DNA from 2 places in the Saccharopolyspora sp. ASAGF58 genome. Region 2 is predicted to be linked to the other one. Evidence: riboswitches for the same ligand, from Rfam matches in the RefSeq annotation. Region 2 holds a riboswitch; the other holds the start of a gene.

Region 1 (4,252 bases), 640 kb from region 2:
TGCGGGTCGCCGACTACTACCGCGACCTGGCCCGCGCGGACGACAGCCCGCCGCCCCGCCACGACCCGAACGCGGCAGCCGAACCCTCGCACCGCGTCAGCAGCGAAGCGGCGCGGCAACTCCTCGGCTGGGCCCCGGTGCACGGCATCTGGCCGCTCGGCGACGACGAAGACCGGTGACAGGAAGGGTCCCATCCTCGCACCAACGGGCACGCCGATGCCGACGGCGGAAGGACTCCACCGTCGGCATCTGGACGCTTTCACCGCACGCCGGGTGACAGGAAGGTTCCCATCCTCGCGCGGCAGAGCCGAGCGGTGACAGGAAAGTTCCCATGCTCACGCGGCAGAGCTCTCCGGCGGCCGGCGGTGACAGGAAGGTTCCCATCCTCGCGCTGGTCGGGCGGAAGGGTCAGCATTCGATGACGTTGACGGCGAGGCCGCCGCGGGCCGTCTCCTTGTACTTGACCTTCATGTCGCGGCCGGTCTCCCGCATCGTCTTGATCACCTTGTCCAGCGAAACGAAATGGCTGCCGTCGCCACGCAACGCCATCCGCGCAGCCGTGATCGCCTTCACCGACGCGACCGCGTTGCGCTCGATGCACGGAATCTGCACCAACCCACCGATCGGGTCGCAGGTCAACCCGAGGTTGTGCTCCATCGCGATCTCCGCGGCGTTCTCCACCTGTCTCGGCGTTCCACCCAGCACCTCAGCGAGCCCGGCAGCAGCCATCGAACACGCGGAACCCACCTCGCCCTGACAACCGACCTCCGCACCCGAAATCGACGCGTTCTCCTTGAACAACACGCCGACCGCACCCGCCGCCAGCAGGAACCGCACGACACCAGCATCATCCGCGCCAGGCGCGAACCGCGTGTAGTAATGCAGGACCGCAGGAACGATCCCGGCCGCACCGTTGGTCGGCGCGGTCACCACCCGCCCACCAGCCGCGTTCTCCTCGTTGACCGCGAGCGCGAACAGCGTGACCCACTCCAGCGGATCGTCGCGCTCGGTCAACGAAGCCGCCAGCTCCGCCGCCCGACGACGGACCTTCAGCCCACCGGGCAGCTCACCGGAGTTGCGGCAGCCGTTGTCAACGCATTCACGCATGACCTGCCAGATACCGAGCAACTCCTTGTGCACGGCATCCTCACCACGCCAGGACAACTCGTTTGCCAGCATCACACCGCTGATCGGCAGCCCTGACTGCTCGGTCCGCGCGAGCAGTTCCACACCCGTGCGGAACGGGTACCGCACTGCGGTCTCGTCCGGTTTGATCCGATCAGTGCCGGTAGCGTCCTCGTCGACGACGAAGCCACCGCCCACCGAGTAGAACACCGCGCTGTCCAGCTCGGCATCATCGGCACCGAACGCGGCGAAGCGCATCCCGTTGGGGTGCAACGGCAACGACTTGCGCCGGTGCATGACCAAGTCACGGTCCACGATGAACCGGATCTGCTGCACCCCATCCAAACGCAACCGGCCGGAGTCACGGATCTCGGTGACCCGGCCCTCTACCGCCGCCGGATCAACAGTCTCCGGACTGTGCCCCTCCAAACCCAGCAGCACAGCCTTCGGGCTACCGTGCCCATGCCCGGTCGCACCCAACGACCCGAACAACTCCGCCTTGATCCGCTCGACCTGCGGCAACCGGCCCGCGCTGTGCAACCGCTGCACGAACAACCGCGCCGCACGCATCGGACCAACCGTGTGCGAACTGGACGGCCCAATACCCACCGAAAACAGGTCGAAGACGCTGATCGCCATTGACCGCCTCCTACCTCGCTTGGCCCGTTACTCCGCGATCAGCTCGGCGTACTGCTCAGCGGTGAGCAGCGAACCGGTGCTGGTCGGGCGCACTTCGAGCAGCCATCCGTCGCCGAACGGCTCCGCGTTGAGCAGCGCCGGGTCGTCCACGACGGACTCGTTGAGCGCCACGACTTCGCCGGTCACCGGGGCGAACAGGTCACTGACGGACTTTGTGGACTCCAGCTCCCCGCAGGCCTGGCCCGCTTCGATCTTGTCGCCCACCTCGGGAAGCTGCACGTAGACGATGTCGCCGAGCGCGTCCGCGGCGTGCTGGGTGATGCCGATGCGGACCAGCTCGTCGCGGTCCTCGATCCACTCGTGCTCTTCGGAATAACGCAGGTGCGCAGGCAGGGACATGTCGGGAGGCTCCAAGGCAGTCGGGGGGGCACTCGTGCCCGTGGTGGCTGGGCCTCCCCCTCTGTTGCGGAACCTGAGAGCTTCGCCGCGGGCCTCGCGGCTTGCACCGTGGGTGGAGCGTCGATGAGACGCACGCTTTCCAGAGTTGCCTCGCCCGAACGGTCATGGGTGCCTGAGAGTTTGTGGGGAGTCTTGCTCCTTCGGCGCCCTGGGGGCTCGGCGTGAGCTCGCAGGGTCTCTCCCGCACGGGGTCGACGGCCGGTATGCGATTGTCGGTGTGCTCAGCAACGATAAACGGGCCAGCCCTGGTGTCAATGCCCTCCCCCACAACGCACGGAGGCGGCCCGAGGTATTCAGGAGGCCGGTGATGCTGGACATCCGGGCACTGGTCGAGCGGGTCGGCCCCACACTGCTGCGCACCGTGGTCGCCCCGGAACCGAGAGTGTGCGTCGGGGACGTCGTCATCGCCGAACCCGATGAGCCGCCGACGGCGGCGGGCGGCGACCTCGTGTTGGGCGTGGCCATCCCGGACCGCGAGCACGCGGTGGCGCTGACGAGGGATTGCGGCGCGAAGGGTGCCGCGGCGGTGCTGCTCAAACCGCCGATTTCGGCGGACGACGCGGTGGCCGCGGCAGCCCGGGACGCGGGGGTGGCGCTGGTCGAGGTCCGCCCTGGCACGGCGTGGGCGCAGTTGGTGTGGCTGATCCGTGCCGCGCTGGCCGGGACGGACATCGAGGAGGCCGACGCGCCCAGCACCGGGGTCGGCGACCTGTTCCGGCTCGCCGACGCGGTGGCGGACGTGGTGGACGCGCCGGTCACCATCGAGGACGCGCGCTCCCAGGTCCTGGCCTACTCCGCCCGGCAGGACCTCACCGACCCGGCGCGGGTCTCGACGATCATGGGCCGGAGGCAGCCCGACGACGTGCTCGCCAAGTTCCGCGCCCGCGGCACGTTCCGCCAGCTCAGCAAGGGCAGTTCGGCGATCTTCGTGCCCGCCCAGCAGGACGGCACCCTGCCCCGGCTGGTGGTGCCGATCCGGATGGGCGGTGAACTGCTCGGCTCGATGTGGGCCGTGGTCCCCGGCGAGGTATCCGAAGAACGCTCCACCGCGTTCGCCGACACCGCACCGCTGGTCGCGCTGCAACTGCTGCGGTGGCGTGCGGTGGCGGACGCGGAGCGCCGCCGATCTGCCGAGCAGGTGCGGCTGCTGCTGGAGGGCGGCGAAGGCTGGCGGGCGGCAGCGAACGAGCTGGCGGTGCCCGCCGAAGCGCACCGGGTCGTCGCCATCGAAATGCCCCCGTCCGCCAGCCCCGCGGAAGGGCACCGGTTGGCGATGTGGGAGTGGATCACGCGCGGAATCGGGCGGCGCCCGCTGGTCACCGAGATCGGCACCATGCTCTACGCGCTGGTGCCCGACCGGGGGCGCGCGGGCGGCTGGCCGGATCTGCGGGCAGCGCTCACGTCCCACGACGTTTCGCCGCGCCCGCTGATCGCGGTGGGCACCGCGGTGGCGGTCGCCGAGCTGCCCCAGTCGCGGTCGCAGGCCGAGGAGCTGATCAGCTTGCTGCGCACCGGCCAACTGCAGCAACGGGTGGCGGTGTACGAGGAGAACTGGCATCTGCTGGTGCTCAGCCGGATGGCCGGTGCGGCGACCGACGCCGGTATCGGTGCCCTCGGCCCGCTACCGGTGCTGCGCGAGCACGACCGAACGCAGGGCACCGAATACCTGGCCACGCTCCACGCGTGGCTGCGCCACCCCGGCGATCCCCGGCAGGCGAGCCGCGAGTTGCGCGTGCACCCGAACACCTTCCGCTACCGGATGAAGCGGCTCACCCAACTCGTGGACGTCGACCTCGAAGACCCCAACGTCCGCTCCGCGCTGTTCGCGCAACTGCTCGCCGACCGATGGGCGCAGCACGGCTGACAGCAAGGGAACCTTCCTGTCACAGCCGGGCGCGCAGAACCCCTCGGTGACGTGCGCAAGGGAACCTTCCTGTCGTGGCAGGAAGGTTCCCTTGCTTTCGCCGGGCTGCCGGTCGGTTGCGAGGAAGGGAACCTTCCTGTCAGGTCCGCCCGTCCGTGCCCCCGT
Region 2 (4,252 bases):
TGCGGCCCTGCGGGCTGCTGGCGAAGTCGGCGACCTTCTTGAACAGAGACATCGTCGCTCCCGGCGGTTCGGAGTCACGGCTGTCACCAGGCTACCGACAAAACGGGCAGAGGTCTTCTCGCGAGGACAGCCCCGACGTGGCGTATCCCGCACCGCTGCGCAAAACGAGCCCGGAAACAGAGTTCAGCCGAGCACGCCGCTGATCGACGCGTGCCCCTTCAGGAGGTTGCGGGCGACGGTGCGGCGCTGGATCTCGTCGGTGCCCTCGAAGATGCGCAGCAGCCGCAGGTCGCGGTACCAGCGCTCGACCGGCAGCTCCTTCGTGTAGCCCATGCCGCCGTGCATCTGCAGCACCCGGTCGACGATCTCGTTGGCGCGGGTGGCCCCGAAGAGCTTGGCCACCGACTGCGCGTGCCGGGAATCCATGCCCTGGTCCACCTGCCAGGCTGCCTGCAGCACCAGCCAGCGCAGCGCCTCGATCTCCACGGCGGAGTCGGCGATCATCCACTGGACGGCCTGGCGCTCGGCGATCGGCTTGCCGAACGTCTCGCGGGTCTTGGCGTACTCCATGCCCATCTCGACGAGCCGTTCGCAGGCGCCGAGGGCGCTCGCGGGCAGCAGGTAGCGGCCGCGGCCGATCCACTGCATGGCGAGCTTGAAGCCGTGGCCGACCTCGCCGAGCACGTTGCGCTCCGGAACGCGCACGTTGTCGAACACCAGCGCGGCGGGCTGCCGCTCCCACGGGCCCATGATGTCGATCGGCTCGGACTTCCAGCCCGCGTCCCGGTCGGCCAGGAAGCAAGTGACCCCGCCGTTGGCGCCCTTCTCCTTGTCCGTGACGGCGAAGACCATCACGAAGTCGGCGTCGATGCCGCCGGTGATGAACGTCTTCTCGCCGTTGATCACCCACTCGTCGCCGTCCTTCACGGCGTTGGTGCGCAGGTTCTTGGCGTCCGAGCCGGCGCCCGGCTCGGTGATCGCGAAGCACGACTTGCGGGTGCCCTCGATCGTCGGGAGCAGGTAACGCTCCTTCTGCTCGTCGTTGGCGTAGTACAGGATGTTGTCGGCGTAGCCGCCGAAGCGGAACGGCACGAACGTGCGGCCGAGCTCGACCTCGATGAGCGCCGTCATCACCGCCGACAGGCCCATGCCGCCGTACTCCTCGGGCGTCTGCACGCCCCAGAACCCGGCCCGCTTCGCCTTGTCCTGCAGTTCCCGCTGCTCGTCCTTGGTCAGGCCGCGTTCTCCGGCCCGCTCGCGCCGCAGCACCTCGGGCTCCAGCGGCACCAGCTCGCGCCGGACGAAGTTGCGCACCCAGTCGCGGATGTCGCGCTCTGTGTCGGAAAGCGAGAAGTCGACCATCGCCGGATCCCCTTTGGTACAGGCACGTGGCTAACGCCGTTAGTTTTGGGCAGCCTCCAAGCGCTGTCCATGCGGCGCCTGGCCGCAGCGCTAGGCGTGCGCAAGGCGTCGCTTTACAACCACTTGTCGACCCGCCCGGGTTGACTCCGGTCACGTTCAGTTCGTAGCGTCGGCGTTCGCACAACCGAATACCGCGCCGATGACGTCGTGCGGGAGAGACTCCGGCCCCCGAGCAACCTCGGGACACCGGAGCGCCGAAGGAGCAATACTCCCCAGCAAACTCTCAGGCACCGGCACCGCACGGCACCAGGCGAACACGGAGAAAAGCAGGAGCAACGCGCTTCTCGCCCACGGTGCAAGCCGCCCCTCGCGGGGTGGCGAAACTCTCAGGCCAATGACTCCGGGGAGACCGCCCGACCAGCGCAAGCCCGCGCAGGTCGGGGTCGAGGTGTCCCCGATAAGGTTGGGCGCAGTGAGCTGACCGGCCCTCGACTGCCGACCGGCGCCCACCAGGAGGAGTCGCACCATGTCGTCGCCACGACAGACGCCCTTGCACCGAGTACACGAAGCCCTCGGGGCGACATTCACCGAGTTCGCCGGTTGGCGGATGCCGCTGCGCTACTCCGGCGACACCGCCGAGCACAACGCGGTGCGCAACAGCGCCGGCCTGTTCGACCTAACCCACATGGGTGAGATCCGGATCAGCGGCCCGCAGGCCGCCGAGGCGCTGGACTACGCGCTGGTCGCCAACGCCTCCGCGATCAAGCCCGGCCGCGCCCGCTACACGATGATCTGCAACGCCACCGGCGGCGTGCTGGACGACCTGATCGTCTACCGGCTCGGCGAGCAGGAGTTCCTGGTGGTAGCCAACGCGGCGAACGCCGCCGTGGTCTCGGCCGAACTGGCCGAGCGGCTCGGCGGCTTCGACGCCGAGCACCAGGACGTCTCCGACGACTACGCGCTGATCGCCGTGCAGGGCCCGAACGCGGTCGCCATCCTCGCCCCGCTGACCGACACCGACCTCGCCGAGGTCAAGTACTACGCGGGCTGCCGCAGCCAGGTCGCAGGCAAGGACGTGCTGCTGGCGCGTACCGGCTACACCGGCGAAGACGGCTTCGAGCTGTTCACCGCGCCCGGCGACGCGGAGGCCGTCTGGCAGGCGCTGACCGAGTCCGGCGCGCAGCACGGCCTGCAGCCTGCCGGGTTGTCCTGCCGCGACACGCTGCGGCTGGAGGCGGGCATGCCGCTGTACGGCAACGAGCTGTCCGCCGACCTCACGCCCTTCCAAGCCAGCCTCGGCCGGGTGGTCAAGCTGGACAAGCCCGGCGACTTCGTCGGCAAGGACGCGCTGGCCGCCGCCGCGGAGAAGCCCACCGAGCGCACGCTGGTCGGGCTGAGCACCGACCAGCGCCGGGCGCCCCGGCACGGCTACCGCGTGCTGGACGCCGACGGCGCCGAGATCGGCGTCGTGACCAGCGGTGCCCCGTCGCCGACCCTTGGCCACCCGATCGGCATGGCCTACGTCGACCGCGACCACAGCGAACCCGGCACCCAACTGCAGGTCGACATCCGCGGCAACAACGTCGCGGTGCAGGTCGTCGAGCTGCCGTTCTACCGCCGCAATGCCTGACGAGATCGAACCAGGAGGCAACACCATGTCGACACCGGACCTGTTCAATGACCAGCTGGCCGCGGTGGATCCCGAGGTGGCGGCGGCGGTCGGCGCCGAGCTCAACCGCCAGCAGACCACGCTGGAGATGATCGCTTCGGAGAACTTCGCACCACAGGCGGTCCTGGAGGCGCAGGGCTCGGTGCTGACCAACAAGTACGCCGAGGGCTACCCGGGGCGCCGCTACTACGGTGGCTGCGAGCACGTCGACGTCGTCGAGCAGCTGGCCATCGACCGCGTCAAGGAGCTCTTCGGGGCCTCCTACGCCAACGTGCAGCCGCACTCCGGGGCGCAGGCCAACGCGGCGGCGATGTTCGCGCTGCTCAAGCCCGGCGACACGATCATGGGCCTGGACCTGGCCCACGGCGGTCACCTCACGCACGGCATGCGGATCAACTTCTCCGGCAAGCTCTACAACGTGGTGCCCTACCACGTGCGCGCCGACGACCACCGCGTGGACATGGACGAGGTCGCCCGGCTGGCGCGGGAGAACAAGCCGCAGCTGATCATCGCCGGCTGGTCGGCGTACCCGCGGCAGCTGGACTTCAAGCGGTTCCGCGAGATCGCCGACGAGGTCGGCGCGTACCTGATGGTCGACATGGCGCACTTCGCCGGTCTGGTGGCCGCCGGGCTGCACCCGAACCCGGTGCCGCACGCGCACGTCGTCACCACCACCACGCACAAGACCCTGGGCGGCCCGCGCGGTGGCGTGATCCTGTCCTCGGACTCGGAGTTCACCAAGAAGTTCAACTCTGCGGTGTTCCCCGGCCAGCAGGGCGGGCCGCTGGAGCACGTGATCGCCGGCAAAGCGGTGGCGTTCAAGATCGCCGCCGGTGAGGAGTTCGCCGACCGGCAGCGCCGCACCGTGGAGGGCGCGCAGATCCTGGCCGAGCGGCTGCTGGCCGACGACGCCGCCAAGGCCGGTGTGCAGCTGGTCTCCGGCGGCACCGACGTGCACCTGGTGCTGGTGGACCTGCGCGACTCCGAGCTAGACGGCAAGCAGGCCGAGGACCGGCTGCACGAGATCGGCATCACGGTCAACCGCAACGCGGTGCCCAACGACCCGCGGCCGCCGATGGTGACCTCCGGCCTGCGCATCGGCACCCCGGCCCTGGCGACCCGCGGCTTCGGCAAGGACGACTTCACCGAGGTCGCCGACATCATCGCCGAGGCACTCAAGCCCGGCTTCGACGAAGCCGCCAGCGGCAAGCTCCGGGCCCG

What was found. Region 2 has a riboswitch for glycine ahead of gcvT (glycine cleavage system aminomethyltransferase GcvT). Riboswitches for the same ligand answer to the same signal wherever they lie in the genome.
Region 1: another riboswitch for glycine. It lies ahead of gcvH (glycine cleavage system protein GcvH); the one in region 2 lies ahead of gcvT (glycine cleavage system aminomethyltransferase GcvT).

The regions. Positions count from the first base shown of each region.
Region 1 covers NZ_CP040605.1:1,498,436-1,502,687, forward strand. The annotation lists gene FDZ84_RS06825 (NAD(P)-dependent oxidoreductase) at 1-179, shown strand, start outside; gene FDZ84_RS06830 (L-serine ammonia-lyase) at 409-1,764, opposite strand; gene gcvH (glycine cleavage system protein GcvH) at 1,792-2,163, opposite strand; glycine riboswitch at 2,313-2,417, opposite strand; gene FDZ84_RS06840 (CdaR family transcriptional regulator) at 2,531-4,087, shown strand.
Region 2 covers NZ_CP040605.1:856,274-860,525, forward strand. The annotation lists gene FDZ84_RS03745 (hypothetical protein) at 1-52, opposite strand, end outside; gene FDZ84_RS03750 (acyl-CoA dehydrogenase family protein) at 184-1,362, opposite strand; glycine riboswitch at 1,563-1,671, shown strand; glycine riboswitch at 1,672-1,773, shown strand; gene gcvT (glycine cleavage system aminomethyltransferase GcvT) at 1,889-2,992, shown strand; gene glyA (serine hydroxymethyltransferase) at 3,018-4,252, shown strand, end outside.